2 regions of the Phytopseudomonas daroniae genome follow, and region 2 is predicted to be linked to the other one. Evidence: riboswitches for the same ligand, from Rfam matches in the RefSeq annotation. Region 2 holds a riboswitch; the other holds the start of a gene.

Region 1 (15,101 bases), on a different contig from region 2:
CGGCGAATTGGGCAGATAAGCCTGGAGCCTAGTCCGTAACCTGACGCTTTAGAAGCCTTTATAAATGCACTGGATGATTCAGGATGCGTCCGGCTTACATAACCCAGGCCTGGCCCGCCGGATGGGCTCGGCAGGCACAGTGAACATGCCAGAACATCTCCAACGGACAAGAAAAAGCCGACCCTGAGGCCGGCTTTTCTGTCACTCGTTTCGATCAACGAACGCCGGACTGGCGCAGGGCTGCCGGGGTGTAATCGCTTTCCTTGGCCGGATAATCGAACTCGTAGGCACGCTTCTCTTCGTTCTTCAGGCCCAGGGCCAGGTAACGCCCGGAGAGCAGATCGTGGATCGACTCAACGCTGTACCACGGTACCTGCTTGTCGTAGTAGTACAGAGCATGGGACTCGGCCACGCGCCACAGGGTACCGCGACCGTCATAGTGGTCGATGGCAGCGGCCTGCCAGGTATCCTCGTCGATATAGAAATCGCGCTTGGCATAGATGTGACGCTCGCCCTGCTTGAGGGTGGCCGTCACGTGCCAGACGCGGTGCAGCTCATAACGCGTCAGATCAGGGTTCAAGTGCCCGGCCTTGACGATGTCGGCGTACTTCAGCTTCGGCGAGTCGAGACGGTAGCTGTTGTAAGGAATGTAGATTTCCTTCTTGCCCAGCAACTGCCAGTCATAGCGATCCGGCGAGCCGTTGTACATGTCCAGGTTGTCCGAGGTACGCAGGCCGTCGGCCGCAGTACCCGGGCCGTCATAGGACACCTGTGGCGCACGGCGCACGCGGCGCTGACCGGCGTTGTAGAGCCACGCCATACGCGGCTCCTTCACCTGATCGATCGTCTCGTGCACCAGCAGTACGTTACCGGCCAGGCGCGAAGGCGCCGTCACCCGCTGCTTGAAGTAGAACAGGATATTGCTTGGCTTGCTGGTATCGACACCTGGCATCATCGAGCGGAAGGCGAACTCTTCCTGCAGGCTGACCGGGCTGAACGATCCATTGGCCTGTGGCGTTACCTGCACAACGTTGCGTCGCACGCTGCCGCCCCGATAACGGGTGATGTGGTTCCAGATCGCTTCCAGACCATCCTTCGGAATCGGGAACGGGTTGGCCAGTTCGAAGTTCTCCAGACCGGTACCGCCCGGCAACAACTTGGTGTTGACCGCATTGTTCCTGGTCGCGGCGATGATGTTGTCCGGAACGGTAGCCGTCCGATGGGTCGGGAACACCGGCATCCGGTAGGTTTCCGGATAGCGCTTGAACATCGCGTACTGGCCCGGCGTGAGCTTGTCTTTGTACTGCTCGACGTTCTGCGCGGTGATGGTGAACAGTGGTTTCTCGTTGGGGAACGGGTCAGCCAGGAAACCACCGCCGTCGACGGCAGCAGCATTGACCGGCAGCCCACCGGTCCAGGCCGGAATGCTGCCATCGGCGTTACCGGCTTTTTCCGCGCCGAGCGGCGTCAGCGTGTCACCCAGCTTGGCTGCCTCGTCAGGAGACACCGCCGCCATCACGCCACAGGCCAGCAGCGACAAAGTCAGAGCGCCGGTCTGCAACAGTCTTTTTGTTGTTTTCATAAATGCGTTTTCCTATGAATACGGGCGCTTAGAAACTCATGCCGAAGCTGAGTGCGACAAAGTCACGGTCTTTCTGCACGTTGTATTTGCCACCAAAGAAGTTGGTATAGGCCAAACTGGCGGTATACGTGTTCTGATACTCAGCATCCAATCCCAAACTGACGGCCTTGCGGCCTTCCTCGAAGTTGGAGCCTGGGCCTGGGGAATAACCTTTCACATCATGAGACCAAGCCACGTTCGGCTTGAGGTTTACCCCAGCGAATGCATCGTTGTAATCCCAAATTGCACGCATGCGGTAACCCCACGAATCCGTGGTGGTATAGCCATCATTCTCGCAATAGCGGCTGAGGTTTCGCGCATCCCCACCAGCGCCAATAGTGCTGGCATTCAGCGACTGGCATCGCCCGCCAGCCAGAGGGCCCGGACCGAACACAGGATCACGCCCGTAACGGATATCAGAGACACTCTCAAGCCCACCAACGTGAGTCCAACCGACCTCCCCGACTAAAGTCATGCGGGCCGCGCCCATGACTTGGTCAAAAAAGTGGGTGAACGTAGTTTGCAGCTGCGTTATTTCTTTGCGCCGATACCCGTGGCTGTCTTCACCTGCAGTCGCCTGAATTGGTGAAACGCTAGGGTCAATCAGCGTCAAGCCACCATACAGGATGTCGGTCGAGTTAATTTGTACTGGCGCGTTGGGGCGATAGCTGATTTCACCACTCCAGGCGGTTCCAGTGGGCAATGTGGTGGAGAAGCTCAGACCGTAAAGGCGAATATCTTCAGGATACTCAATAAAGTAATTGCTATTACCCGCCACCACGGACGAGGCGAAGCCCGTTAGCAAGGTTGAAATACAGGTAGGATCTCCGCCACAGGCTGAAACTGCAGCGTTGAAGGCAGGCGATCCGGGAGCTGTAAGGGTAGGAATCGCGCCGATAACTGCAGAACTGGTAGCGCCACCGCTGAATATTGGTGCTCGGCTGTGATAGTTCATGAAGTATGCGCCGAACTCAGTATCTAGCTCCTGTGCGTACCAACGCAAAGCCAGGCCAAACTGCCCACTGTCGCGAGCATCCCGATCAGCACTCCGAGGTACAATCACCCCCTCTGAAGTCGTGTTGTAAGCGAACGGCCCTGCTGCTGCGGCGAAGGGAGCTAACGCCGGGTTTAGTACAGCGAGATTACCGTCACAACCATCGGCATATACATCCGGCTGAGAGAAGAACGTGCCGCAGTTATCGACGACCGTCTGATCCCACTCCAACTGATAGAAAAACTCGGCAGAAAGATTATCGGTCAGGCTTTGCGATACGTAGAACATATTGACCGGGATCAGCCCTTCTTTGACCTCGGCACCGGGACGACGGAACGCGGCAACGTCTACTGGGTTAATCGCATTGATGCTGTTTTGGATGAAAGTACTTTCGCCCCAGCTAACGACCTGCTTGCCTAAACGTACGGTACCTGGCTGATCCGCGATGCTGTAATTATGATAAACAAACGCATCCAGCAACTCGGCACCTGAAGATTTGGCACCCTCCTTGCGATTGGAGTCACTAATAGCTTTGAACTCGCGACTCTCGTCTTTGAGCTCAAAGTCGTACCAATATTTTCCACGTACAAAAACGCCAGTATCCCCATACTTGAGTTCGAGATCATGGATACCTTTAAAGATCTTCGAGAACGTTTCACCGCGTTTGAAGTTCAACCGACCATCATCAGTGGTTTGCGAAAGCCCGTAGCCTCCGTTGTTGATACCGATGAGATTTCTGTCAGCCTTGGAAGTCGACCAACTGGCCCCCACGGACAACGACGAATCGAATTGCCCTTCGATCTCCCCGATATTGAAATTGACGGCGAATGCCGGGCTGGCAAGAGTTGATGCGAGGCTGACGGCCAGCGGCAGTTTTGCCAGACGCCAGAACGGCCTTGTTGTGATGGTCATCGACGCTACTCCATTTGTTTTTGTTATGGCTGATTGACTATAGCCAGCGAGCCTTGCCAGTGGATCACTCGAAAGAGTGATTTGCAGTGCCCGAGACACTCTGGCTCGCTGGTTTCGACGGATCAGTCCCATCCGTGACAAGCCAAGAATGGCCTGAACCCAGCAATTAGCAAGCCAAACGCTTGTTTGACTGATCAGTCACATTTTCGGCGTTGAAATTCGTGCCTCACAGGGTCGACAGAAACCCACTTCCTGCCGCCTGCCACTGCACGATGTCGGCGCGAATGCGCTTTTTGTCCAGCTTACCCACACTGGTCTTGGGAACTTCGGTAACAAGAGCGATTTGAGTGGGAATGGCCCACTTGTTGATGTGCCCCTGCTCGACGAATGGTTTGAGGTGTTCCTTGAGTATTCTGGCGTCCAGCGCTTGCCCTTCCTGTGCGACCACCAGGGCGAACGGACGCTCGCCCCACTGCGGATCTGCCACGCCAACCACTGCCACTTCGCGCACCGCAGGGTGACGACTGATCAGGTCTTCCAGTTCCAGCGAGGAAATCCACTCGCCGCCGGTCTTGATCACATCCTTGATGCGGTCACGAATGTCGATGAAGCCCATGCCGTCCAGGGTCGCCACATCGCCGGTGTGCATCCAGCCGTGTGCCCATAGCTCCTCGCTCTTTTCCGGCTCGCGGTAATAGCCCTGGGTCAACCAGGGAGATCGCAGCACCAGCTCGCCCTGGGTTTCGCCATCTGCCGGCAGTCGATTGCCGTCGGCATCCATGATCGCCGCTTCCACCAATGGCACCGGGATACCCGCCTTGATGCGATAGGTAATGCGCTCGTCCTCACTGCCGGCGAGCAGTTCGTCGTTGAGGTAGGCGCAGGAAATCAGCGGGCAGGTTTCCGACATGCCGTAAGCCGCCGTCAACTGGATACCTCGGATCTTGGCGGCGTCGTACACGGAGCGATTGAGGGCGCTGCCTCCGATGATGATCTTCAGCCCTTTGAAGTCGTGCCCCTGGGCGCCAGGGGCGTTGAGCAGCATTTGCAGGATGGTCGGCACGCAGTGAGAGAACGTCACCTGCTCATCCTTGATCAGTTTGCAGAGCATCTCCGGCTCGTAACGGCCGGGGTAGACCTGTTTGATGCCCAGTAAGGTAGCGACATAGGGCACGCCCCAGGCATGCACGTGGAACATCGGGGTGATCGGCATGTACACGTCATCGCTACCCATCAGGCGGATGCTGTCCAGGCCACCGACGGTACAGGCCAAGGACAGGGTGTGCAGCACCAGTTGGCGATGGGTGAAGTACACGCCCTTGGGATTGCCAGTGGTTCCCGTGGTGTAGAAAGTGGTGGCGACGGAATTCTCGTCGAAGTCGGCGAAATCGTACTCCGGTCTGGCCGCTGCCAGCAGTTGTTCGTACTCGCCAACCAAGCCAGGAAGCTCTGCGCTGGCGCTATCGCCATCGCTCAACAGCAGCGTGCCGGTGACGGTAGTGAGCTGTCCGGCGATGCCCTGGTAGAGCGCCACGAAATCACTGTTGACCAGCACGAAGCGGTCTTCGGCATGGTTCATGGTGTAGAGAATCTGCTCGGGCGACAGGCGAATGTTGACGGTATGCAGCACGGCACCCAGCATCGGCACCGCGAACATGCACTCCAGATAGCGATGGCTGTCCCAATCCATCACCGCCACCGTATCTCCGGCCTTGACCCCTGCCTGACTAAGCACATTGGCCAGGCGCGCCACCCGCTCGTTGAAGGTCGCGTAGCTGTAGCGCAGCGTATCTCGATAGACGATTTCGCGGGTTTTCTCATAGCGACTGCCGGACAACAGCAGGTGTTTGATGAGCAACGGGTACTGATGGGCATTGGCGGCGGGAGGAATGATGCGGGTCTGCAGCATGGGCTCACCTGTTCTGGGCTATTGTTGAAGGCGACGATATGACGCGGAACCTGAATGTGTCTTGGCACCTTGGCCGACAGTAGCGCGAGCACGCGCTCGCTCAATCAGCCGAAAGGATGATTTTGCCGTCTTCCCGGTGCCACGATGGCCGTTTCGCCAACTCCAACAAGAACGAGGTAAAGCATGTCAGACATAGTCATCGTCAGTGGCGCACGCACGCCCATGGGTGGTTTCCAGGGCAGCCTGTCGGCTGTCAGCGCCGTGGAACTGGGTGCCACTGCAATCCGTGCGGCGATAGCCAAAGTCGGCATCGAGCCGGCCGATGTGCAGGAAGTGATCATGGGCTGCGTACTGCCCGCGGGCCTCAAACAGGGCCCGGCACGTCAGGCATCATTGGCCGCAGGCCTGCCCAGCGCCACGGGCTGCACCACTATCAACAAACTCTGCGGATCGGGCATGAAAGCCGTGATGCTGGCTCACGATCTGATCAAGGCCGGCAGCAACGAGGTGATGATCGCCGGCGGAATGGAAAGCATGTCCAACGCCCCGTACCTCCTGCAGAAGGCGCGCAGCGGCCTGCGTATGGGCCACGGCGAGGTCAAGGATCACATGTTCTTCGATGGCCTGGAAGATGCCCGCACGGGCCGCCTGATGGGCTCCTTCGCACAGGAGACGGCGGATCGCTATGGCATCACCCGCGAAGCGATGGATGCCTACGCCATCGAGTCGCTGCGGCGCGCGCAGCACGCCATGGCTTCAGGTTTGCTGGCCGACGAGATCGTTCCCGTCACACTGACGACCCGCCAGGGCGACGTGCAGGTAAGCGAGGACGAGCAGCCGCTGAGTGCCAGGATCGACCGTATTCCAGACCTGAAACCGGCCTTCAGCAAGGACGGCAGCATTACTGCGGCCAACGCCAGTTCCATCTCCGACGGCGCCAGCGCGCTGCTGTTGATGAGCGCCGAGCAAGCCAGAGCGCGCGGCCTGAAACCACTGGCCCGGATCGTTGCACACGCGACGCAGAGCCAGGATCCCAGTGAGTTCACCCTCGCCCCGATCGGTGCCATCGGCAACCTGCTGCGTAAGGTCGGCTGGCACAAGGACGAGGTCGACCTGTTCGAAATCAACGAGGCGTTCGCCATGGTCAGCATGCTGGCCATCCGCGAACACGGCCTCGATCATGCCAAGGTGAACATCTATGGCGGGGCCTGTGCACAAGGTCATCCAGTGGGTTCGACCGGCTCGCGGATCATCATCACGCTGATCAACGCGCTGCGCCAGACCGGTGGCAAGCGCGGCATCGCCTCGCTGTGCATTGGCGGCGGCGAGGCGACGGCAATCGCCGTGGAAGTCCTGTAACCCTCAGTGAAGGAGGAGCGCCAAGGCGTTCCTCACTTCAGTTCGGTGAAGGCCAGCTTGATACCCAAGCCAACCAGTACCGCGCCCATCAGGCGATCGAACCAATGGCCCATGCGCACAAAGCCATTGCGCACTCGCTGTTGGCTGAACAGCATCGCCACCAGGCAGAACCACAGAGCGGTGGCCACAGCCAGGTAGATGCCGTAACCGCCCTGCACGACCAGCGGGGTGTGCGGGTTGATCACCACGGTGAATAGCGACAGGAAGAACAGCGTCGCCTTGGGGTTCAGGCCATTGGTGACGAAACCGGTGACGAACGCCCCGCGAGACGTACGTGCTGCCACTGGGGCCTGGCTTTGCAACGCATCAGGTGCCGCCGGCTTGGCGCGCAGCGCCTTGAAGCCTATGTACAAAAGGTAGGCCGCGGCCAGCCACTTCAAGGCATTGAACAGCACGATGGACTGGGAAACGATCAGGCCGATACCCAGCAGCGAATACGTCACGTGAACGAAGATCCCCATACCCACGCCGAGTGCGCAGAACACACCTGTGCGGCGACCGTGCGCCACGCTTTCCCGCACCACGATGGCGAAATCCGGCCCAGGGCTGGCCACCGCCAGCAGATGAATCAGGGCGACGGTGAAAAATTCCATCCAGTACATAGCGGCTCCGCATCGGACAATTGGGTTGGATAAGCGCTTTACGATTTCGCGAACCCGTGGCATCTGGGGCCTCGCCCCTGACGGACACGCAACCGGCAAATGGCACGGGTTCTGATAGGCTGCACTTTACTTTCCAACAAGACAGCCAGAAAGGTACAGCTGATGAGCAAAACCGGCCGCGCAGTATTTCTCGACTACCGTTCCCTCGACCTCGGCGACCTGGACATGACCCCGTTGCGTGATCAGTTCGCGGAGTTGGTGCTGCACGCCCAGAGCACGCCCCAACAGATCATCGAACGCTTGCAGGGTGCCAGCGTGGTCATCAGCAACAAGGCAGTGATTGATGCATCGGTCTTCGCCGCCTGTCCTGATCTCCAGCTGGTACTGGTGGCAGCCACCGGCACCAACAACGTCGACCTCGATGCCGCTCGGGCCCATGGCGTCGCCGTTTGCAACTGTCAGGGCTACGGTACGCCATCCGTGGCGCAGCACACCCTGACGCTACTGCTCGCCCTGGCCACCAGCTTGCCGGATTACCAGCGTGATATCCGCGCCGGCCACTGGCAGCAATCGCCGATGTTCTGCCTGCTCGACCATCCTATAGTCGAGCTCGAAGGCAAGACCCTGGGCATGCTTGGCCACGGCGAGCTCGGTGGCGCCGTAGCACGTCTCGCCGAGGCTTTCGGTATGCGCGTGCTTTATGGGCAATTACCAGGTCGCCCGACACGGGCCGATCGCCTGCCTCTGGATGAGCTGCTGCCGCAGGTCGATGCACTGACTCTGCACTGCCCGCTGACCGAGCAGACCCGCAATCTGATTACCGCCCGTGAGCTGGATCTGCTCAAACCCGGCGCCTTCGTGATCAATACCGCACGCGGTGGCCTGATCGACGAACAAGCGCTGGCCGACGCCCTGCGCGCCGGCAAACTCGGTGGAGCAGCTACCGACGTGCTGACTCAGGAACCTCCCAGGGATGGCAACCCACTGCTGGCCGGCGACATCCCTCGCCTGATCGTCACGCCCCACAGCGCCTGGGGCAGCCGCGAGGCGCGCCAGCGGATTGTCGGGCAACTGGCCGAGAACGCGGCAGGTTTTCTGTCTGGCCAAGCAAAACGGCAAGTGAACTGAAGGCTGCCCGCTTCGCTTGTAGCGTTAGGCTTGCAGCTTGAAGCTGGCCCCCCTACCCTTCGCGCTTTTGCCGGGGGAGATCTCATGGATCCGCGAAGTGAAGTGCTGCTGCGTCAGGCCGAGTTGTTCCACGGCCCGATACTGCTCGCGGGACTGCCGGCCGATGATCTGCTCGGGCAACTGCCGGAGGCACTTGGCTGGGGCTGGCATGCTGGCGACCATGACCGACTCGAGGCGCGCTTCGCCGAACGCAGTACCTTTGGGGTTACCCCGCCGCAAACTGCCTTCGATTCCGCCGTGCTCTTCCTGCCCAAATCCCGTGAGTTGACGGGTTACCTGCTGGACGCCCTCGCCGCTCGTCTGCCTGGCGGTGTGCTCTACCTGGTCGGCGAAAAACGCGCCGGCGTCGAGCGTGCAGCCAAGCAGATGGCTGCTTACGGCACACCGCGCAAACTCGACAGCGCGCGCCACTGCCAGCTGTGGCAAGTGCGCGTGGAACAGGCGCCCGGCACACCTGATCTCTCCACCCTGGCACAGCACTACCAGTTGCAACTCGATGACGGCCCGCTCGAGGTGATCACCCTTCCCGGCGTGTTCAGCCACGGGCGACTGGATGTCGGCAGCGCCCTGCTACTCGAACACCTGAACGAGCTGCCGGGCGGTCACTTATTGGATTTCGGCTGTGGCGCCGGCGTGCTCGGCGCGGTGCTCAAGCGCCGTTATCCAGACAGCCACGTCACCCTGCTGGACGTCGATGCGTTTGCCGTCGCCAGCAGCCGCCTGACCCTGGCAGCGAACGGTCTGGAGGCCGATGTCATCAGCGGTGATGGCATCGCTGCGGCGCCCTCCGAGCTAAGCGCCATCCTCAGCAACCCACCCTTCCACCAGGGTGTGCACACCCATTATCAGGCCAGCGAAGACCTGCTACGCCAGGCGGCCAAGCATCTGCGGAGCGGCGGTCAGATCCGCCTGGTGGCCAACCGTTTCCTCAAGTATCCACCGCTGATCGAGCAACACATCGGCACCTGTCGCACCCTGGCCGACGCCGATGGTTTTCGCATCTACCAGGCCGTCAGCCGCTGAATCTTCGGGGCTGCGGCACAGCGGCGCAGCCCTTGCCCAAAGCGCCCCACTTGGGCAGAATGCGCGCGTCCTAGGGGAGTAGTCTCCCGTGAGCGCCAGCTCGCCCGGCATGCATCAACATACTTGGTCAGCTGACCATGGTGCATGCGACCCAAGATCCGCCAAGACGGATCTGCGCAACTCGGCCACAGCAAGCACGAGTGCCGCGCAGGGTTTGACAAGACCTATGACACGAACACCTTACCCGGGGCGGGAAGGCTGTACGTGTCATAGCCGTGTCTACCCGCCCCTTTAGGAAATCTGATGTTGGAATCTCTTTTCGTTCCCACCCTGATCGTTGCCCTGGCGGAAATCGGCGACAAGACGCAGCTGCTCGCGTTGCTGTTGGCGGCGCGTTTTCGCAGGCCGTGGCCGATCATCTGGGGCATGGTGGTCGCCACCCTGGCCAATCATCTGGTCGCCGGCGCGGTCGGTAACTGGGTCGCGGGCCTGCTCTCGCCGGCATTGCTCAGCTGGATACTCGCCGCCTCGTTCATCGCCGTGGCGTTGTGGACGCTGATTCCAGACAAACTCGACGATGACGAAAGTTCCAAGCTGAAACGCTACGGGCCGTTCCTGACCACCCTGATCGCCTTTTTCCTCGCCGAGATGGGCGACAAGACCCAAGTGGCGACAGTGATGCTCGCCGCCCAGTACCCGCACTTCATCATGGTGGTGATCGGCACCACCCTGGGCATGCTGATCGCCAACGTGCCGGTGGTACTGGCCGGTAACTTCGCAGCGGATCGCCTGCCTCTCACCCTGATCCGCCGATTGGCCGCCACCGCCTTCGCGGCCCTGGCGCTCTATGCGGCCTACCAGGCGCTGCTGTTGAGTGGACTGATCGGTAGATGATCGCTCCGTACAGGCTCTAGCTCGGGCGGCGACGTAAATAGCCGTTCTCGGCGAACCACTGAATGCTGCGCTGCAGGGTGTCGTCCACCGACTGACGGGCAACGAAGCCCAGCTCCTCCCGGGCCTTGCGCCCACTGAGGAACTGGCTCCCGGACATCAGTGCGATGGCCGTCTCATCCAGCCACGGCCAGGCACCGGTCAAACGGTGACGCAGCCTTCCCCAGGCCACCAGGCCGTTAGCCTTGTTCAGTGACAACTCTGTCGGCGCAGCTACGCCAAGCCGCTCAGCGATACGGCTGACCAGATCCGCCATCTGGATGTTCTCGCCACAGATCAGGTAACGCTCGCCCACGCGGCCATGCTCGAGGGCCAGCAGCAAACCACGTCCCGCCTCACCGGCATCGATCAGATTGCGTTCGCCCGGCACGTAACCGCGCATTTCACCACTGTCGATGGCAGTGATAAGCCGACCACTGCTTGGCCCGGCATCCAGCTCGCCAAGGCACAGGCCGGGAATCGCGATCACCACCGGCAGGCCGGCGCGCGCCTGCTCACGGGCCTGCTGATCCAGCGCCCATTTCGACAGGAGGTAAGCATTGCGCGAGCGCGGCATCTCGTCGTAGAACAGCCCCTCATGCCCGGGCTGGCCCTGGGGATGCCGTGGCAGGGCGATCGCCGAGCCGACGTAAACGATGCGCGTCACCTCAGCCGCCTGGCAGGCATTGTAGAAATGCTGGGTCTGGTCGAGCGCACTGGCGACCTCGTCCTGCCAGTGCCGAGGCCGCTGCGGGTAGTACCCGGCGCAGAAGATGACGCCATCGACACCTTGCAGGGCTCGGGTCAGGGCGCGCTGGTCGAGCAGCTCAGCGGCCCGGCATTCGGCACCAAGATAAGCCAGGCGCTCGATGCGCGAAGACAGCCTGTGAATCAGCACCAGCTGATGCCCGGCAGCCTTGACCGCACGAGCCGCGTGATGCCCGAGCAGGCCCGGTGCACCGACGACGGCGATTTTCACGAAAGGCTCCCAGGCATCCGGGAGAATCCCAACGGATGGGGCTCGAACGTAACGGCTAGGTCACTTCTTCGCTTGCTCATACAACGGCATCACTTTCGGAATGGCTGCCTGTAGCGAGGCGATGCGACTCGACGACGAAGGGTGAGTGCTCATGAACTCGGGCGGTGCGCCCTCACTGGCCTTGGCCATTTTCTCCCACAGCGAAACCGCCGCATTGGGGTTGAACCCGCCACGCGCCGACAACTCCAGACCGATCAGATCGGCTTCGTTCTCGTTGCTGCGGCTGTTGGGCAGGGTCATACCATAGTTCACCGCAGCATCGGCCAGGGCCATCTTGTCCGGCGTCACGCCCAGCAGCGCGGCAGCGCCCTGCTTGGCCAGGTTCACGCCATAGGCCTTGGACATCGCTTCGCGACCATGCTCGCGCAGGGCATGGGCGATTTCATGGCCCATCACCGCGGCGATCTCGTCATCGGTGAGTTTCAGCTTCTGAATGATGCCGGTGTAGAAAATGATCTTGCCGCCGGGGCCACAGTTTGCATTCAGCTCAGGGCTGTCGATCAGATTGACTTCCCACTGCCACTGCGCGGCATCGGGCCGAAACAATGGTGCCTGCTTGATCAGGCGGTCGGCGATGCGTTGCAGGCGCTTGGCATCCGCACTGTTCTTGTCTAGCACACCCTTGGTGGAAGCTTCCTTGAGCGTTGCCTGGTAGGACTGGGCATACATCTGGTTGACTTCATCGGTCGACAGCGCGCTGAACATGTACTGCTTGCGCTCGACGCCTACCGCACCACCGCTGGTGGTATTGACGGCCTGGCATCCTGCCAACAGCAAGGCCGCTGCCAGAGTGGTGAAAGACAACGACGGTTTCATGCTGGATCTCCCTGAGAACTGAGCGACGTATGCTAGGGGGTGTTAGAGGTGCTCGCAAGCCAAGCGGTCAGGCGGGCGTCAGGCACTCCGGCCCATCGAGCTTCGGATCATTGACCAGGTTGCTCAACACCCGTTCCCGCAGTGCCTGCGGCGGGCCGACGAGCAGCGCCTGCAGATCCTCCAATGGCGTATCCGTAGCCAGCCAGCGCTGCTGATCCTGCGCATTCAGAATCAGCGGGCGACGCAGCGAGGCGGCGGCCTGGGTGACCATGGCGGTACTGAGGTAGACATGCCCCTCGACCGGATAGGCCTCCCAGATGGCCGCGAAATAAAGCAGCGAGTCCTGGCCACTCAACCAGTAGGGGCGCTTGCGCGCGGCACCGCGCCACTCGTAGAAACCGTTGGCCGGGATCAACCCACGACGCAGGCGAAAACCCTCGCGAAACATCGGCTGATCGACCAGCGTCTCGGCGCGGGCGTGGGCCGGCGTTTTCGACAGATCCGTAAGCCAGGGCGGAGTAAGCCCCCAGCGCGCCCGAACCAGCGAACGCTGCTCGCCATCGGCACACTGCAAGAGCACCTGGGCGCCGGGCGCGAGATTCCAGTGCGGCCGTTGATCAGCGGGGAAGCCGGGTTGCGCTGCAAAGGCAGGCGTCCAGCGAAACAGGGCGAAACGTCCACTCATGGGGTGACCCGATCAGGATTGGCGGACGCGCCACTGTCTCAGCACAGCAACACGCCCTGAAAATTATCCGGTTCGTCACCGGGTAGCGGTTGCGCACCATTGTACTCGGCGATCAACTGGCGGGCGCGTTCGGCATCGTCGTCTTCGACCAGCATCCCGAGCAAACCACAGGCCGGCAGCTCGCCAACCGCACCGACCAGGTGCCCGCCAACCAGGTGTGCCTGAATACCTTCACTGGCGAGCATGCCCTTCAACAGCTCGCCCTCCATCAGATCCTGTGGCTCGTAGATCCGCTTCATCAGTCGTTCTCCCCGCGCACATCCAGTTGCCAGTCCACACCGTCGGTACTGAGCGAGAAGATGATCGGCCGGCAGCACACCGGACAGTCCTCGATGTACTGCTGATCACCCGCCGAGAGATCGAGCACCGCCTCGACCGGCTCACCGCAGTATGGGCATTGGTAATCCTGGGTTTCCAGCATAGGGCGCCTCCATGTGACTTGCAGGGTATAATCGGCGGTCTATTGCTGCCTCTCGAGTCGGCTGTCGTCGCGCCCCACAGGCTCGAACGGCAACGTCTCTCCTCGACGGGGCACTAACCTCTCAATCGCAGCGACAACCACAAGAGATCATGATGGGCGAATTCGATAGCATCCGACCCTACGCCGACGCGGAAATTCCAGCGGTTCTGGCGCGCCTGTTGGCCGATGATGCATTCCTCGACATCCTTACCCAGTTTCGTTTCCCGCGTCTGGCGAGACCATTCGGCTGGCTGCTCAAACCTCTTATAGCTCATCGGCTGCGCTCGCAGTTCCGCTCCATCGATTCGGTGAGCACCTTGCAGGACACCATCGAGCCCTATGTCGACCGTACCGTCGAGAAAGCCACCGATGGCGTGACCTACTCCGGCGTTGAAACCCTGAAGTCCGGCAGCGCCTATCTGTTCCTGGCCAATCACCGCGACATCGTCATGGATCCGGCCTTCGTCAACTACGCGGTGTACCACGCCGGCCTGAAGACGCCACGCATCGCCATTGGCGACAACCTGCTGCAGAAGCCTTTCGTCAGCGATCTGATGCGCCTGAACAAGAGTTTCATCGTGCACCGCTCGATCAGCGGCCGCCGCGAGAAACTGGCGGCTTACCAGTTGCTGTCGGCTTACATCAGCCACTCGATTCGCCACGACGGCGAGTCGATCTGGATCGCCCAGGCCGAAGGCCGTGCCAAGGACGGTGACGACCGCACCGACTCAGCGATCCTCAAGATGTTCCACATGAGCCGCAAGAACGAACCGTTCGCCGAGGTCATCAGCAGCCTCAAGCTGACCCCGGTATCGATCAGCTACGAATACGACCCCTGTGACCTGGCCAAGGCACGTGAGCTCTACACCCGCGCCACGACCGGCAGCTATACCAAACAACCTGGCGAGGACGACAAGAGCATCGCCCTAGGCATCACTGGCTACAAGGGTCGCGTGCACGTGCACTTCGGTGATCCGCTGACCAGTGGTTTCGAGGATGCCAAGCAACTGGCGGCCATCACCGATGCACATATCCTCACCGGCTACCGCCTGTTCCCCGTGCACTACCTGGCGTATGCCATGTGGAGCGAGCGTGACCCGCAGCTCGAGGTTCCAGCGGCCGAATCGCTGTTCGATGCTGCCGAACTGGCAGCCGCCAAGCAACAATGGCAGCAACGCTTGAGCAACTGTCCGAGCGAGCAACAGCCCTACCTGGTGCTGCAGTACGCCATGCCGGTGCGCAACCAGTACCGTATCAAGGCTGGTCTTGCGCTCTAAAGCCTTGGCACAGAAACGAAAAAGCCCCGACATGTCGGGGCTTTTTCTTGTAGCGCAACCGGCTTATTGGCCGCTGAGGATCTGCGCCAGGGTCGGATCCTTGAATGCACGGGTCAGCGCATCGCTCAACACATCACTGACCAGCTTGGTGTTGGTTTCCTGGTTC
Region 2 (15,101 bases):
GGACGGCTTCAACATCCACGTCGGCGCACCGAGCGAATTCGCCCGTTTCACCAACGAAGTGCTGCCGATCCTGCGCGAGCGCGGCCTGTTCCGCGATGACTACGCACACCGCACGCTACGCGGTCATCTGGAGCTGCCGATACCCACGAATCGATACACACGATCCCCCAGGGTGCCCGAACGCATCGAGGAGCCAGCATGACTGCATCCACTTCCTCTTTTCAGGATCTTTGGCAGCAACGCTACGGCGGCGCAAGCGAGCCTGCCGCGCTATTGGCCAACCCGGTGATCGAGCACCTGCTCGCCCACCGTAGCGTACGTAGTTACCTTGAGCGGCCATTGCCAGCTGGCACCCTGGAAACGCTGCTGGCCGCAGCGCAATCGGCAGCTACGTCATCCAACCTGCAGGCCTGGAGCCTGCTGGCAATCGAAGACCCTGTGCGCAAGGAACGTTTGGCCACCCTGGCCAACGATCAGGCGCATATCCGCAAGGCGCCGCTGTTGCTGATCTGGCTGGCCGACTTCTCGCGAGCACAGCGCATCGCCGAGCAGCGCGATGTGCACTTGCAGGCGCCGGCCTATCTGGACAGCCTGCTGGTCGGCAGCATCGATGCCGCGCTGGCCGCGCAGAATGCCGTGGTCGCCGCCGAGTCGCTGGGCCTGGGCACCGTCTACATCGGCGCCTTGCGCAACAACCTGCAGGCGGTGATCGACGAGCTGCAACTGCCGCCCCTGGTATTTCCGGTGTTCGGCCTGTGCGTGGGTTACACCGATCCGCAGCAGCCAGCGGCGATCAAGCCACGCCTGCCCCAGGCCGTGACACTGCACCGCGAGACCTACCGCACCGAGGGCGAGCCAGAGCAGATCGCCGCCTATGAAGGAACCGCCGCAGCCTTCAGCCGCGCTCAGGGCCAGAACACGCCGGGCTGGAGCGAGCAGGTGATCAATCGCCTCAAGGGCGTGGAGTCCCTGCACGGCCGCGAGCGTATCAGCCATACATTGAACGAACAGGGCCTGGCGCTTCGTTAGTCGAGACCGCCCTCTATGAAGGCGCAAGCAGCCCTTCGTAGGGTGGACGACACTTGCCTACGCGGCCCGATCCGTCCACCGCTCTGCAACCGCAATGGTGGATGAAAAGAGCGTCATCCACCCTACGTCCGCTTACGCTTTATAACGCCCTTTGCCCTGTTCGAAACTTGAGTCCTGACAGCCAAACCACAAAAATCGTGAGTCCCCATGACCGTACTCGTTCTGGAAAAACCCCTCAGCGACACCGTCGACGCCGTCGATTTCAAGCTGGCCATGCGCAGCACCGCCGCCTCGGTGAACATCATCACCTGCGCTGGCGGCGATGCCGATTACGGGCTGACTGCCACCGCCTTCAGTTCGGTGACGGCCGACCCGCCCACCGTATTGATCGCCGTGAACAGCGGCGCCAGCATCTACCCGCATCTGATCCGGCAGAAGCGCTTTTGTGTCAACGTGCTGAGTGCCGACGCCGTGGATGCCGCCAATGATTTCGCCGGCCGCCTGCCACCAGAACAGCGTTTCAGCAAGCACGCCTGGCGCCGACTGGACAGTGGCAACCCGGCGCTGCTGGCCAGCACTGCTGGCTTCGATTGTCGAATCAGCGATTTCCACCATGTTGGCACCCACCTGGTGGCGATTGCCGAGGTGCTGGACTGCTGGCACAGCGATCAGGAGCCGTTGCTCTATTCTTCGGGCCGCTACGGCCGCTTCTCCTGAGCGGCGCGGGGGACAAACACCCCGATGTCGAGGCGCCGCGCCCGGTAAACAGCGGCGCGCCCAGCACCGTGGAGAACGACGCGACGTTCGACCGCAAAGTGCCGATGATCATCGGCTGCGCCTTGTTCATGGAACTGCTCGACTCCACCGCCGTGCTCACCGCGCTGGCGGAGATCGCCGAGGATTTCGGCGAGTCCAGCGTGCACATGAACCTGATCGTCTCCCTGTACCTGCTGGCCGTGGCGATGTTCATTCCCATCAGCGGCTGGCTGGCAGAGCGTTACGGCCCACGGCGTCTGTTCATTGTCGCCATCGCGTTGTTCATCATCAGCTCGCTGGCTTGTGCGCTGTCCACCTCGCTGCTGCAGCTTTCCCTGGCGCGCTTCTGCCAGGGCACCGCGGGGGCAATGATGGTGCCGGTCGGACAGATCATTCTGCTGCGCTGGATCAGCAAGGCCAACCTGATGCGCGCCATGGCCTTTCTCACCATGCCGGCGTTGCTGGGGCCGATGGTCGGGCCGCCACTGGGCGGCTTGCTGGTGACGACCCTGTCGTGGCACTGGATCTTTCTGATCAACCTGCCCATCGGCCTGCTGGGGATCGTGCTGATCCTTCGGCACATCCCGGACTACCCCGGACAGAAACGCCAGCCGCTGGATCTTGCCGGTTTTCTGCTCAGCAGCCTGGCACTCGCCAGCCTGGTACTGGCCTTCGAATCCCTCGGCCATGGCCGCTCGCTGGAGTGGTTCTGGTCATGCGCGCTGCTGGGCAATGGTCTGTTGTTCGGCCTGCTCTACACCCGTCATGCCCGGCGCTCGTCGGCACCGCTATTGGACTTTTCGCTGCTGCGTATTCCCACCTTCGGCATCGTGATGTGGGGCGGCACGCTGTTTCGCCTGGGCAGTGCTTCGCTACCGTTTCTGCTGGTGCTGCTGTTCCAGGTCGGTTTCGGCCTCAGCGCCCTGGAAGCCGGCCTGCTGACTTTCGCCGGGGGTGCCGGTGCGTTGCTGATCAAGTTCATCTCCGTACGCCTGGTGCGACGCTTCGGCTTTCGACGCATCCTGCTCTGCAATGCCGTCATCGGCGGCCTCTCGGTTGCGATCTGTACGCTCCTGCAGGCCGATACTCCGGCACTGCTGGTGATCCTCATGCTGTTCGTCGGCGGCCTGTCCCGCTCCCTGCAGATGAGCACCATGGGCGCGCTGACCTACGCCGACATCAGCAGCTGTCGCGCCAGCAAAGCCAGCACCCTGTCCGCCATGGCGGTACAGCTGGGCATGAGCCTGGCGGTGTGCATCGCCGCCCTGCTGCTCGGGCTGATTCAGCGCGTACGTGGCCATGAAATGCCCAGCATCGAGGATATCGGCCTGACCATGGCGCTGGTCAGCCTGCTGTGCCTGTCCTCGGCCTTGCTGTTCCGGCGCCTGGATCGGGACTCGGGCATGGCAGTAGCCAAAGGTTGATCCAGGACGGATCGGGAAGTCGCTGAAGAAGACAAAACATAATTAATATTACGCATCTTATATGCATACAACATAAAAATATTTAGATACTCGCCGCATTCCCCCTAGTATTCAGATCCGCCCTGCCGGCAGGTCTGCCAAGCAGCTCCCCGCCGGACTCATCCACTGGCCATCAGGAGCCTCTCATGCCGGCACGTCAACTCAGATTCGGCGCCATCCTCACCGGCGTCGGCAGCACGCAGAACGACTGGAAGCACCCGGATCTCAAAGGCGACGAAAGCGTCGATATCAACTGGTACCGGCGTCTTGCGCAACAGGCCGAGGCCGCCAAGTTCGACTACGTGTTCATCGTCGACAGCGTCTACATCACCCCAGACACCACACCGCACTTTCTCAATCGCCTGGAGCCCCTGACGCTGCTCTCGGCAGTCGCCGGCGCGACCGAGAAGATCGGCCTGGTCGGCACCCTGACCACCTCCTACAACCACCCGTTCAACGTCGCTCGCCGCTTCGCCTCGCTGGATCTGATCAGCAATGGCCGCGCCGGCTGGAACGTGGTCACCACCGGCCTGGAAGGCGCCGCCGGCAACTATGGCCGCGAACAGCATTTCGACCATGGCGAACGCTACCGCCGTGCCCACGAGCATGTCGCCGTGGTCAAGGGGCTGTGGGATTCCTACGAGGACGACGCCTTTCCCCGCGACAAAGCCAATGATCGCTTCCTCGACAAGAGCCGCCTGCATGCGCTCGACCACGAAGGCGAGTTCTATTCGGTCGCCGGGCCGCTCAATATCGCCCGCTCCAGGCAGGGCCAGCCGGTGATCTTCCAGGCCGGTATTTCCGAAACCGGGCGCCACCTGGCCGGCGAAATCGCCGAAGGTATTTATGCCGGCGTGGATAATTTCGAGGAAGCACAGGCCTACTACCGCGACATCAAGCAACGGGCCAAGGCCGCCGGGCGTAATCCCGACCATGTGTTGCTGTTCCCCGGTATCGTGCCGATCATCGCCGACACCGATGAAGAGGCACGGCGCATCGAAAGAAGCCTCAATGGCGAGCTGGATCTGGACAAGGCGCTGGTGCAACTGGGGCGTCCGTTCAACTACCACGACTTCTCCCGGTACGATCTCGATGCGCCCTTCCCCGAGCTGGGCGATCTCGGCAGTAATGGCTACCGCGGCCATGCCGAGCGCATCCAGCGTATTGCCCGTGACAAGGGCCTGACCCTGCGTCAGGCGGCACTGTATTTCTCGGAGCGCGCTTCGCCCTTCGTCGGCACCGCCCAGCGCGTGGCCGACGAAATCGAGCGCTGGTTTCGCGAGGAAGCCGTGGACGGCTTCAACATCCGCGTCACGGCCCATAGCGAGTTCGCCAAGTTCACCGACCAGGTATTGCCTTTGCTGCGCGAACGCGGGCTGTTTCGCGATGACTACCAGCACGATACCCTGAGAGGCCACCTCGGTCTGCCGGTACCGGGCAACCGGCATACCCTGGCACGTCAGCAATCCACCGTGGGCGAACGCACACCGGTGGCCTGAACCGCCCGCCACAGAGGAGCAATGCACGTGCATTACCGTTCACTGGGTAAATCCGGCCTCAAGGTTTCGCCGCTGTCGCTGGGCACCATGATGTTCGGCGGCGCCACCGACGAAACCGAATCGCGCCGCATTATCGATCAGGCGCGGGACTTGGGCGTCAACTTCATCGATACCGCGGACGTCTACAACGCTGGTATTTCCGAGGAAATCACCGGTCGTGCGATTGCCGCCGACCGCTCCAACTGGGTGCTGGCCAGCAAGGTCGGCAGCCCACGCTCATGGTCGCATGCAGCCAACCAGGGGCTGAGCCGCAAATCCATTTTCGATGCGCTGGAAGGCAGCCTGCGTCGCCTCGGTACCGATTATCTGGATCTCTACTACCTGCACCGCGAGGATCACGACACACCACTGGAGGAAACCATTTCCGCCATCGGCGACCTGATCCGCCAGGGCAGGATTCGCTATTGGGGCGTTTCCAACTTCCGCGGCTGGCGGCTGGCCGAAGCGCTGAACATCGCCCGCCGCCTCGGCGTCGACGATCCCGTGGCCAGCCAACCGCTGTACAACATCGTCAACCGTCAGGCGGAAACCGAGCAATTCACGGCGGCGCGCTACTACGGCCTCGGCGTGGTTCCCTACAGCCCGCTGGCCCGCGGCGTGCTCAGCGGCAAGTACCAGCCCGGCAGCGAGCCGGATGCCGGATCGCGTGCGGCGCGACAGGACAAACGCATCCTGGAAACCGAATGGCGCCAGGAATCACTGGCCCTGGCCCAGCAGGTCACCGCCCATGCACAACGCCGCGGCAGCGACCCGATCAGCTTCGCCATCGCCTGGGTGCTGGCCAATCCGCAGGTCAGCGCCGCCATCGTCGGGCCGCGCACGCTGCAGCAATGGCAGAGCTATGTCGGCGCCCTCGAACTGCGCCTGGATGGCGAGGACGAGGCATTCATCGACAGCCTGGTCACACCCGGCCACGCCTCGACCCACGGCTTCAACGACCCGGCCCATTTCGTCAGCGGGCGGCACTGATCGCCCGCACAGGAGTACTTAATGCACAAGCGCACACTCGGCCGTACCGACCTCGACGTCAGCGTCATCGCCCTTGGCACCATGACCTGGGGCGAACAGAACACCGAGGCACAGGCCTTCGAACAGATTCGTCTGGCCAAGGATGCCGGGGTCAACTTCCTCGATACCGCGGAAATGTATCCGGTACCGCCCAACGGCAAGACTTACGGCAGCACCGAAACCATCATCGGCAACTACTTCCGCCGCTTCGCTGACCGCAGCGACTGGGTGCTGGCCAGCAAGGTCGCCGGCCCAGGTCGCATGGAGCACATCCGCGATGGCAATCCGCGCCTCGATCGCCAGAACATCATCGCCGCACTGGATGCCAGCCTCGACCGCCTGCAGACCGATTACCTCGACCTCTACCAACTGCACTGGCCGGATCGCAAGACCAACTTCTTCGGCCAGCTCGGTTTCAGCCACGACCCGGACGACCAGTCCGTCGCCATCGAAGACACCCTCGAGGTACTCGACGAGCTGGTCAAGGCCGGCAAGATCCGCCATATCGGCCTGTCCAACGAAACGCCCTGGGGCACAGCACGCTTCCTGCATCTGGCAGAAACCCGCGGCTGGCCCCGCGCGGTGTCGATCCAGAACCCTTACAGCCTGCTCAACCGTACCTTCGAGATCGGCCTGGCGGAAATCGCCCTGCGCGAGCAGATCGGCCTGCTCGCCTATTCGCCGCTGGCCTTTGGTGTGCTTTCCGGCAAGTACCTGGATGGTGCGCGCCCGGCGGGCAGCAGATTGGCGCTATTCGATCGCTTCCAGCGCTACAACAACCCGCAGGTCGAGCATGCGGCAAAAGGCTACGTTGAGTTGGCTCGCGAACGCGGCCTGGATCCGGCGCAACTGGCCCTGGCCTTCGTCACCTCACGACCTTTCGTGACCAGCAACATCATCGGTGCCACCACCCTGGAGCAGTTGCGCAGCAACCTGGCCAGCGTGGAGCTGCAACTCGATGACGACTTGCTCACTGCCCTGGAAGCCATCCACCGCAACCAGCCCAACCCCGCGCCCTGAGCCTCGGGCGTGGGTTTTCTGGCTCACGCCTCTTACAACCTGTTCACATCTCGCAAGCTGGAACCCTGCTTGAGCGATGTGACGCCAGAAGGCGAAAGTAGCCGGTCGGTGACCCGCGTTGAACCATGGATCACGGCCTTCGGCCCCGGATTACGCCTGCGGCTAATCCAGGCTACATTCGTGCCATGGATCCCGTAGGATGGGTGAAACCCATCAATTTGCCGATGGGTTTCACCCATCCTACGGGCTGGCGGATGAAAAGAGCGTCATCCACCCCTACGGCCGCTTGCGCCTTTTTTCGGTCGTAGATGAGCCTGACCTTGGCGCTGGCAAAGAAAAGCGCTATCCGTTGCTGCATCACTGCACGCCGTACTGGGGAGTTTTTCCGTCAAAGCAGCGTATGGTCATAGAGGATCGCCGTGCCCACACCGATCAACACCAGGCCGCCGATGATCTCGGCCTTGTGGCCAATGGCGGTGCCGATCACACGACCGAGCATCACGCCGATCGTTACCATGATCATGGTCGCCAGACCGATCGCCAGCGCGGCGACCCAGATATTGACCTCGACGAACGCCAGGCCGACACCCACGGCCAGCGCATCGATACTGGTGGCGAACGCGGTCACCGCCAGTACCCAGAACGAATGCGAGTCAGGTTTTTGCGGAGCTTCATCCGCCTCGGGGCGCAGGCCAGCGTAAATCATGTGCAGCCCCAGCAGCAGGAGTAACACGAAAGCGATCCAGTGATCCCACTCCTCGACGAAACTGGCCGCAGCCTGGCCAATGAACCAACCGACCACGGGGGTGATGCCTTCGATGACACCGAAGATCAGACCGGTGCGCAGGGCATCGATGAATCTGATTTTGTGCAGACTGGCGCCCTTGCCGATAGCAGCGGCAAAGGCATCGGTGGACATGGCGAAAGCCAGGAGGATGAGGGAAATGGGATTCACGGTTACGTCTCGGTCGGGCTATGAGTCAATGACGGATACACGCGCCCGACCTTAGGCACGTATCTGTCATTGGTCTCACCAACCGAACGGTGTTCGTACCACGGCTGCTGCCGAGAATGTTGATACGAACGCTCCTGAGCGGACTCAGAAGCAGGCTACTCCCCAAAGAGGCCCGCACTTTACCCAAAAGCGTGCGCCAAAAAAACCACTTTTTCTGCCGGGGAAAATAGCCGCCCCTACCAGTTTCGGGAGCCCACCGGAAGGGTCAACGAATATCTGCCAGTAGTAAAACGGGGCCGAACAACGGATCCGCGGCCCCAAAGAGCGGCTCAGCGAGAGCCGCCATCCGCAAAAAATTCCCGGAATGAACTCAGCCAGCGCCGCACCGGCAATCTGGCCGCTCTGCAAGGCAGCGACCAGATCGGCCTCGTTGACCAGCTTGCCGCGGGCGATATTGATCAGGTAACCAGACTATTCGTCGTGGATCAGCCACGGCCAACGAAGGGCATATTGGTGGCCATCACGGTCATGTTCAGCACGTTGGCCGAAAGCGGCAGCGCGGCGATGTAACGCACGGCATCGGCAACGTGCCTGACGTCGACCATGGGTTCGACGGCGATCTCGCCATTGGCCTGGCGTACGCCCTTGGTCATGCGCACCGACAGCTCGGTCAGGGCATTGCCGATATCGATCTGGCTGCAGGCGATGCTGAATTCACGGCCATCCAGTGCCAGGGATTTGGTCAGCCCCAGTACCGCGTGCTTGCTGGTGGTGTAGGCACTGCTGTGGGGCCTCGGCGTATGTGCCGAGATCGAGCCATTGTTGATTATTCGGCCGCCTTGTGGCGTTTGCCGGCGCATCAGGCGGAACGCGCCACGGGCGCAGAGAAAGACACCATTGAGGTTGGTGTCGATGACGTTGCGCCACTGCTCGACATCCAGCTCGTCGAGGGTCACGGCGGGCGTATTGACGCCAGCGTTGTTGAAAATCACGTCGAGCCGCCCGTAGACCTCCTCCACGGTGGCGAACAAGGCATCGACACTGGCTGGATCGCGTACATCGGTAGGCACCGCAATGGCGTCCTGCCCACGGCTGCGTGCGGCCTCGACCAAAGCCTGCAGCGGCTCGGGCCGACGCCCTGCCAGCACCAGAGAAAAGCCATCGACCAACAGAACCTCGGCAACGGCCTTGCCAATGCCGCTGCCGGCACCGGTTACCAGGGCGACTTTCTTCAGGGTTTCATGGGACATGTGTTTTTCCTCCAGAGAGCCTGTTCACGATCTCGCGAAGCAGAGCCCGAAATTGACCGATAAGACGTTATAAGGCGATAGCAGTCGTTCGATGATCCGCGTTGAACGATGAATCAGGCCTTCGGCCCCGGATTACGCCTGCGGCTAATCCAGGCTACGTTCGGGCCACGACCTGTAGGTTGGATCGGGGCGCGTAGCCTAGCCGCAGGCGTAATCCGACATTTGGCCGGCACATCCAACACAGTTTTTTGAGCGTCCGCTTCCGCCTTTTTGCGCTCGTACATGAAATGTCTGCAGGTGACGCACAGCAGATCGTGAACAGGCTCTATGGCCGATTGCCAACGCGCATTTCCAACTCGGCGACACCCTTGATCCCGGCATTGATCACATCGCCAGGGCTCAGGGCGGCACTGGCCGGCTTCATGAAAAATACCGGTGCGTCCGGTCTCTCACCGCTGGCGCCCGGCCACGGATAGTTGCGGCCCACGCAGAACTCGGCCAACGGTACTTATGTGCCACTTGCCAGCTGAGCACCACGCAAACGACGTACATAGAGTACGCCCCAGACAAGCCCCAGAGTTGCCGAGGCCAGCGAGCCCAACAGCACGCCTAGCTTGGCGGCATCCAACAGGTTGGCATCGCTGAAAGCCAGGTTGGCAATAAAGATCGACATGGTGAAACCTATCCCGGCCAGTAGGCCGATCAGGGTGACACCACGCCAGGAGACATCGTCTGGCAAGCGGCACACACCAAACCTCACCATCAGCCAGCTAACGCTGATCACGCCAATGGGTTTACCCGCCAACAGCGCGATGGCCACACCCAGCATCACCCAGTGCGACGTGCTCTGGGACAAGTCGACACCGCCCAGGCTTACACCGGCGTTGGCCAGGGCGAACAGCGGCATCAAACCGAACGTGACCCACGGGTGCAGCGCCAGTTGCACACGCACCACAGGCGGTAGCAGTTCCCGCTGGGCAATACGCAGCTCGCGCAACGACTGCGCCGCTTCATTGGACGCCACTGCGGTGCCACGATCATCCTCCAGCTCACGGGCGATACGGCTGACCGCATCACGCGGCAATTCGCGGGCAGGCAGGCAGATGACCGGCGTCATCAGGCCGAGAATCACCCCGGCCAGGGTCGGGTGGGCACCCGTCATCAGCAGACCGCCCCACATCAGCGCCCCTGGCAGCACATAGGCATAGGCCGAACCGATGCCGATGCGTTGCAGTCCCAACACCGCCAGCGCACCAACACCGGCGACGGCGAAGCCGCTGTAGTCCAGCCCGTCGGAATAGAACAGCGCGATCAGAATCACCGCGATGACATCGTCGATGACTGCCAAGGTCAGCAGGAAGATGCGCACACCGGAGGGAATCCCCTTGCCCAGCAAGGCCAGTAGCCCGACGGCGAAAGCGATATCCGTAGCGGCCGGAATCGCCCAGCCATGCAGCCCGGCGCCCTGATGATTGAGACTGGCATAGATCAGCGCCGGCACTATCACCCCGCCACAGGCAGCAGCGATCGGCAGCGACGCCTGACGCAGATCGGCCAGCGCGCCGTCATGTATTTCGCGGCGGATCTCCATGCCGACGACCAGAAAGAACAGGGTCATCAGACCGTCGTTGATCCAGAAATGCAGGGACTGGGAAACTCTCATGCTCCCGAAGCCAAACGAAACAGGGGCATGCCAGAGCGCGTGATAGCTATCAGCGTAGGGAGAATTGGCCCAGATCAGCGCTGCCGCCGTGGCGAGCAGCAACACGACGCCACTGAAGGCTTCACGGTTGAAAAGACGGCGGATAAAAGCGAAAGCGTGCTCAGCCAAACGCTGGGCACGGGGAATATCCTGACGAAACGGGCGCGATTTCATGGACGAACGGACTCCGCGTGGCGGCCCGACCAACGTAACAGAACCTGTCACACCGCAACATGCGGCTAACACCCGGTGGTCATCCTACACAGTGAATGGAAGATGGTCGACTGTCGGCTTTTATGGAGCAGAAAGCATTGGGCCCACGCGACGGTGGGCCCAATGGTGAGTGGCTTGCTCTACGGAGCTCTACTGCCAGTTGGACGCTATGACCACATTGAGCTGATCTCTCTGCGCCGAAGACACCGAAGATCGGCTCTGCCGTCAGCGCAGCGATCAGTAGCAGGATCTCGATGCGGCGTGGGCAGCGGCTACGCTGCAGGTCGAAGCATCCGCGCACTGGTGAAGTGCGCGGGCTCGGCGTCGTACCGACCATGGATGGCGCGCAAAGCCGCGATGCGACGCATGCTCGGACGCTCGTCGATGTCGCTCGCGAAGTCTGCCTGCTGGCGATCAAATGCGAGGGAGCACGCAGCAGAGACTGCCGGCATGCCCTGTTCAGCCTGGCTCGGTCGAATGCCTCAACCGCCAGTCTTGGCCTGGTTCATCCAGGCGTCGAAGGTCGCCTGGTTTTCGCTGATCCAGGCATCGGCCAGTTTACGAATATTGCGCTCGCTGGCGCCCTCTTCACTGATGGACTTCTCCCAGTAGGACCAGGTGTCGCGAGAGAACGAAGCCTGCTCGGTAAAGGTCTTGACCGCCGGGTTGGCGGCGATGAAGTCCTTGTTGGCCACCGGCATCCAGTTCCAGGCGGCCATCGCCATGCGGCACGGATCAGCACCGCCGGCGCATCCCGGAACCCCCGGAGTCAATGCCGAGCCAGCATTCGGCACGCTGGACGGCAGCGCATCGAACGGCGTCGGCAGCCAGACCACGTCCTTGCCCGGCACCAGCGAGTTGGTCATCCACGAAGGAATCCACGCGTAGAAAAACACCGGCTCGCCGCGTTTCTCGCGGGCGATCACTTCGAACATCAAGGCCTCGTATTTGCCGCGTACCGAAGAGATGGTGTCCTTGAGCCCGAACTCGTCCAACTGGTACTCCACGACATCGCCGCAACTCCAGCCCGGATCACAGTTGATCAGTTCAGCCTTGCCGTTCTTGCCGAAGAGGCCGGCTATCTTCGGATCTTTCAGTTGCTCGAGGGAGGTGATGCCGTAGGCGTCAGCGGTCTTCTTATCGATCAGGTAGCCATTGTAACCGCCGCCCTGAATCAATCCCTCGCCGAGCGTTTGCGCGTACTTCTCGACCTTGTCGAAACCTGGCTTACGCTGTGGGAAATTCAGATCCATGGCGATGTCCAGATCACCTTGGGCAGCGGCCTGGAAAAACAGGTTCGAATTGATCGTACTCACTCTGACACCATAGCCCAGCTGCTCGAACGCCTGTCGGGTGATTTGGGTCAGCACGTAGTTGGCGCCCATGCTGTCAGACTGTGCCAGGCGGATCGTTTTGCCCTCTCCGGGCAGATCGGCCGCCGCTGCGCTGCCCAGTGTCGCGACGATGAAGAAGCTCGCGGCGACCGTTTCAAGCACGCTCTTGAACCTGTATTTCATGATGCCCCCTTGACCTATCCATTAGTGATGGCAGTTGCTTCTCGTAGCCAGATCGCGGCCATGAACACCGTCGCTCATTGTTATTCCATGGCTCAGCGGCCTCGTCTCCTCAGGCGTTGACCTGGTGGGGCCTGATGAGCCTTTTGAACAGCGACTTACGCTTGCCTCGCTTCACCGGATGGGCGAGCTTTTGCGTGATGCGGTCGAGCATCATGGCCAGCAGCACGATGGCGATGCCACCCACTGCCGCGCGTCCGACATCCAGCCGGCCCAATCCCTGCAGCACGACCAGTCCCAATCCTTCGGCACCGATCATCGCCACCACCACCGACATCACCATCGCCGTGAGCACGGTCTGATTGAGGCCGCCGAGTATGGTCGGGATGGCCATCGGTAGCTGGATTTCCCAGAGCAATTGACGTTTGTCGGCGCCGAATGCCAGCCCGGCCTCGACGATCTCCTGATCGACCATGCGGATGCCCAGGTAGGTGAAGCGAATCAGCGGCGGCACGGCGGCGATCACCACGGCGACTTCGCCGGACACGGTACCGACACCGAAGAGCATCACCACCGGCACCAGGTAAACGAAGGTCGGCGTGGTCTGCATGATGTCGAGGATCGGTCGCACCACACCCCAGACCTTCTCGCTGCGAGCGCAGAGAATGCCCATGGGAATGCCGATGATCAGGCAGAAAATAATCGCTGTGGTGATCAGCGAAAGTGTAGTCATCGCTTCATCCCAAACGCCCAGCATCGCGATAACGACCAGAGCCACGGCGCTGAACAGCGCGATCCCGATACTGGCGGCGCGATAGGCGATCAGGAACATCAGCACCACCATCACCGGGAACGGGATGGCATGCAGCACGTAATCGTTGAACGCCAGCAGGTTTTCAACCGGCCAGCGGATCGCCATGAAAACCGGTCGGAAATAGATGCCCAGCCACTGAACGCTGTCAGAAATCCAGCTATCCACCGGAAAAACGGCAAGGTTTTGTGCCTCAAGCATGTCGTGCCCCTTCTTGTAAGAGATTGCGCGGCGAGGAGACGGTGCCGATGCATTCGAGAATGTTTTCCGGCTCCAGGGTTCCAAGGAATGCTCCACCCTCGTCAATCACGGCCACCGGCTGATCATTTTTCAGCAAGCGCGCAACATCGATCAGCTTGGCGTCGGCCGCGACGCTGACGAAGTTGGTCGAGAGCAGATTGGTCGCTGGCTCGCCAGCGCGAACCTGGCGCAGCGACTGAGCATCGAGCACCCCTATCACGCGGTTGCTGGCAGTGAGCACAAACCCGCCCTGACGCAGCGCCTTCTGGTCGGCAACGATCCGGCCGGCATCGCTGTCCATGACGGTCGCCGCTGACTGCATGACCGAACGGGCGTCGAACAGCCGGGAACGATCGACTTCGCGGGTGAAACCACATACGTACTCGCTGCCCGGTTCAAGCACGATGGACTGCGGCGTGCCTTCACGCACGACCTGCCCGTCGGCCATGATCGCGATGCGTGTACCGAGCTTGAGCGCTTCCTGGAAATCGTGGGTGATGAACAAAATGGTTTTCTTCAGGGTGCGTTGCAGGCGCAGCAACTCGTCCTGCATCTCGCTGCGGATCAGCGGATCCAGCGCACTGAAGGCTTCATCCATGATCAGCACATCGGCATCGGTGGTCAGCGCCCGAGCCAGGCCGACCCGTTGGCGCATGCCCCCGGAAAGCTCGTGGGGATAGTGATAGGCCCACTTCGACAGACCGACCACCGACAGCACTTCTTCGGCGCGCTGACGACGCTGGGCAAGCGGGATGCCACGCAGCTTCAGCCCGAACTCGGTGTTCTCGATAATGGATTTGTTCGGCAACAGCGCGAAATGCTGAAAGACCATGGAAATGCGCGTACGGCGAATCTCACGCAGGTCTTTGTCGTTCAGAGTGACGATGTCCTGACCATCGAGCAGAATCTTACCCGCCGTCGGCTCGTTCAAGCGGTTGATACAGCGTGCGAGCGTGGATTTCCCCGAACCGGAGAGCCCCATGATCATGTAGATCGCACCGCTGGGAACCGACAGCGAGACGTCGTTGAGGCCAACCACCATGCTGGTCTCGGCCAGTATCCGATCCTTGCTCGCGCCTTGCGCCAAGAGCTCCATGGCCCTCTGCGGAATCGAGGAAAAGACCTTGTACAGGTTCTCAATCTTCAAACGTTCACTCACCTGTGCCTCCATTTATTATGAGATGCAGAATTTTCCAGACCGCGATCTGTTGGCTATGGCAGTTACTGGCGACGGCGCCCGCCCCTTCAGGGATCTACTAGGCACTGCGCTTTTCTATCGGTGAGCAAGCACGCATCAGCAAACGGGCTCAATGGCGTGGCCTCTTGGCCATGCTCTTTTATATTCATTGCAACGGGGAAAAGTCGGTCGGTAACAGGATGCGATTCTCCGAATTCTCGATAAGGGCCGTGAGCCTGGGAATGAACGCCTGCCAGCGAGGATCCAGAGCCAATAGCTGGCGGCGGTGCTGCCGATCCTCGAAGCTGTCGTAGGCCCACAGGTGGACGATATGGCTCAATGGGCCGATTTCAGTGACGAAGTAGCCGATCAGGCGCCCGAGTATCGGCTGCTGAATCGCCAGA

What was found. Region 2 has a riboswitch for manganese ahead of mntP (manganese efflux pump MntP). Riboswitches for the same ligand answer to the same signal wherever they lie in the genome.
Region 1: linked by a shared signal. The riboswitch ahead of DNK10_RS00810 (TMEM165/GDT1 family protein) and the one ahead of mntP (manganese efflux pump MntP) in region 2 are both predicted to bind manganese.

The regions. Positions count from the first base shown of each region.
Region 1 is NZ_QJUJ01000001.1:144,812-159,912, forward strand. It holds gene DNK10_RS00775 (DUF1329 domain-containing protein) at 215-1,582, opposite strand; gene DNK10_RS00780 (DUF1302 domain-containing protein) at 1,611-3,527, opposite strand; gene DNK10_RS00785 (fatty acid--CoA ligase) at 3,754-5,436, opposite strand; gene DNK10_RS00790 (thiolase family protein) at 5,620-6,795, shown strand; gene DNK10_RS00795 (LysE family transporter) at 6,828-7,457, opposite strand; gene DNK10_RS00800 (2-hydroxyacid dehydrogenase) at 7,620-8,585, shown strand; gene DNK10_RS00805 (class I SAM-dependent methyltransferase) at 8,670-9,668, shown strand; yybP-ykoY riboswitch at 9,730-9,884, shown strand; gene DNK10_RS00810 (TMEM165/GDT1 family protein) at 9,975-10,562, shown strand; gene DNK10_RS00815 (NAD-dependent epimerase/dehydratase family protein) at 10,579-11,577, opposite strand; gene DNK10_RS00820 (M48 family metallopeptidase) at 11,638-12,453, opposite strand; gene DNK10_RS00825 (SOS response-associated peptidase) at 12,521-13,138, opposite strand; gene DNK10_RS00830 (putative signal transducing protein) at 13,177-13,437, opposite strand; gene DNK10_RS00835 (CPXCG motif-containing cysteine-rich protein) at 13,437-13,619, opposite strand; gene DNK10_RS00840 (1-acyl-sn-glycerol-3-phosphate acyltransferase) at 13,772-14,935, shown strand; gene DNK10_RS00845 (YajG family lipoprotein) at 14,999-15,101, opposite strand, start outside.
Region 2 is NZ_QJUJ01000007.1:19,095-34,195, reverse strand. It holds gene DNK10_RS16660 (LLM class flavin-dependent oxidoreductase) at 1-202, shown strand, start outside; gene DNK10_RS16655 (NADPH-dependent oxidoreductase) at 199-1,029, shown strand; gene DNK10_RS16650 (flavin reductase family protein) at 1,237-1,746, shown strand; gene DNK10_RS16645 (MFS transporter) at 1,851-3,209, shown strand; gene DNK10_RS16640 (LLM class flavin-dependent oxidoreductase) at 3,395-4,747, shown strand; gene DNK10_RS16635 (aldo/keto reductase) at 4,775-5,776, shown strand; gene DNK10_RS16630 (NADP(H)-dependent aldo-keto reductase) at 5,798-6,835, shown strand; gene mntP (manganese efflux pump MntP) at 7,224-7,790, opposite strand; yybP-ykoY riboswitch at 7,789-7,961, opposite strand; partial or broken gene DNK10_RS16620 (NAD(P)-dependent oxidoreductase) at 8,154-8,258, opposite strand; gene DNK10_RS16615 (SDR family oxidoreductase) at 8,276-9,040, opposite strand; partial or broken gene DNK10_RS16610 (fumarylacetoacetate hydrolase family protein) at 9,450-9,533, opposite strand; gene nhaA (Na+/H+ antiporter NhaA) at 9,549-10,916, opposite strand; gene proX (glycine betaine/L-proline ABC transporter substrate-binding protein ProX) at 11,438-12,472, opposite strand; gene DNK10_RS16595 (ABC transporter permease) at 12,582-13,565, opposite strand; gene DNK10_RS16590 (quaternary amine ABC transporter ATP-binding protein) at 13,474-14,679, opposite strand; gene DNK10_RS16585 (NIPSNAP family protein) at 14,864-15,101, opposite strand, start outside.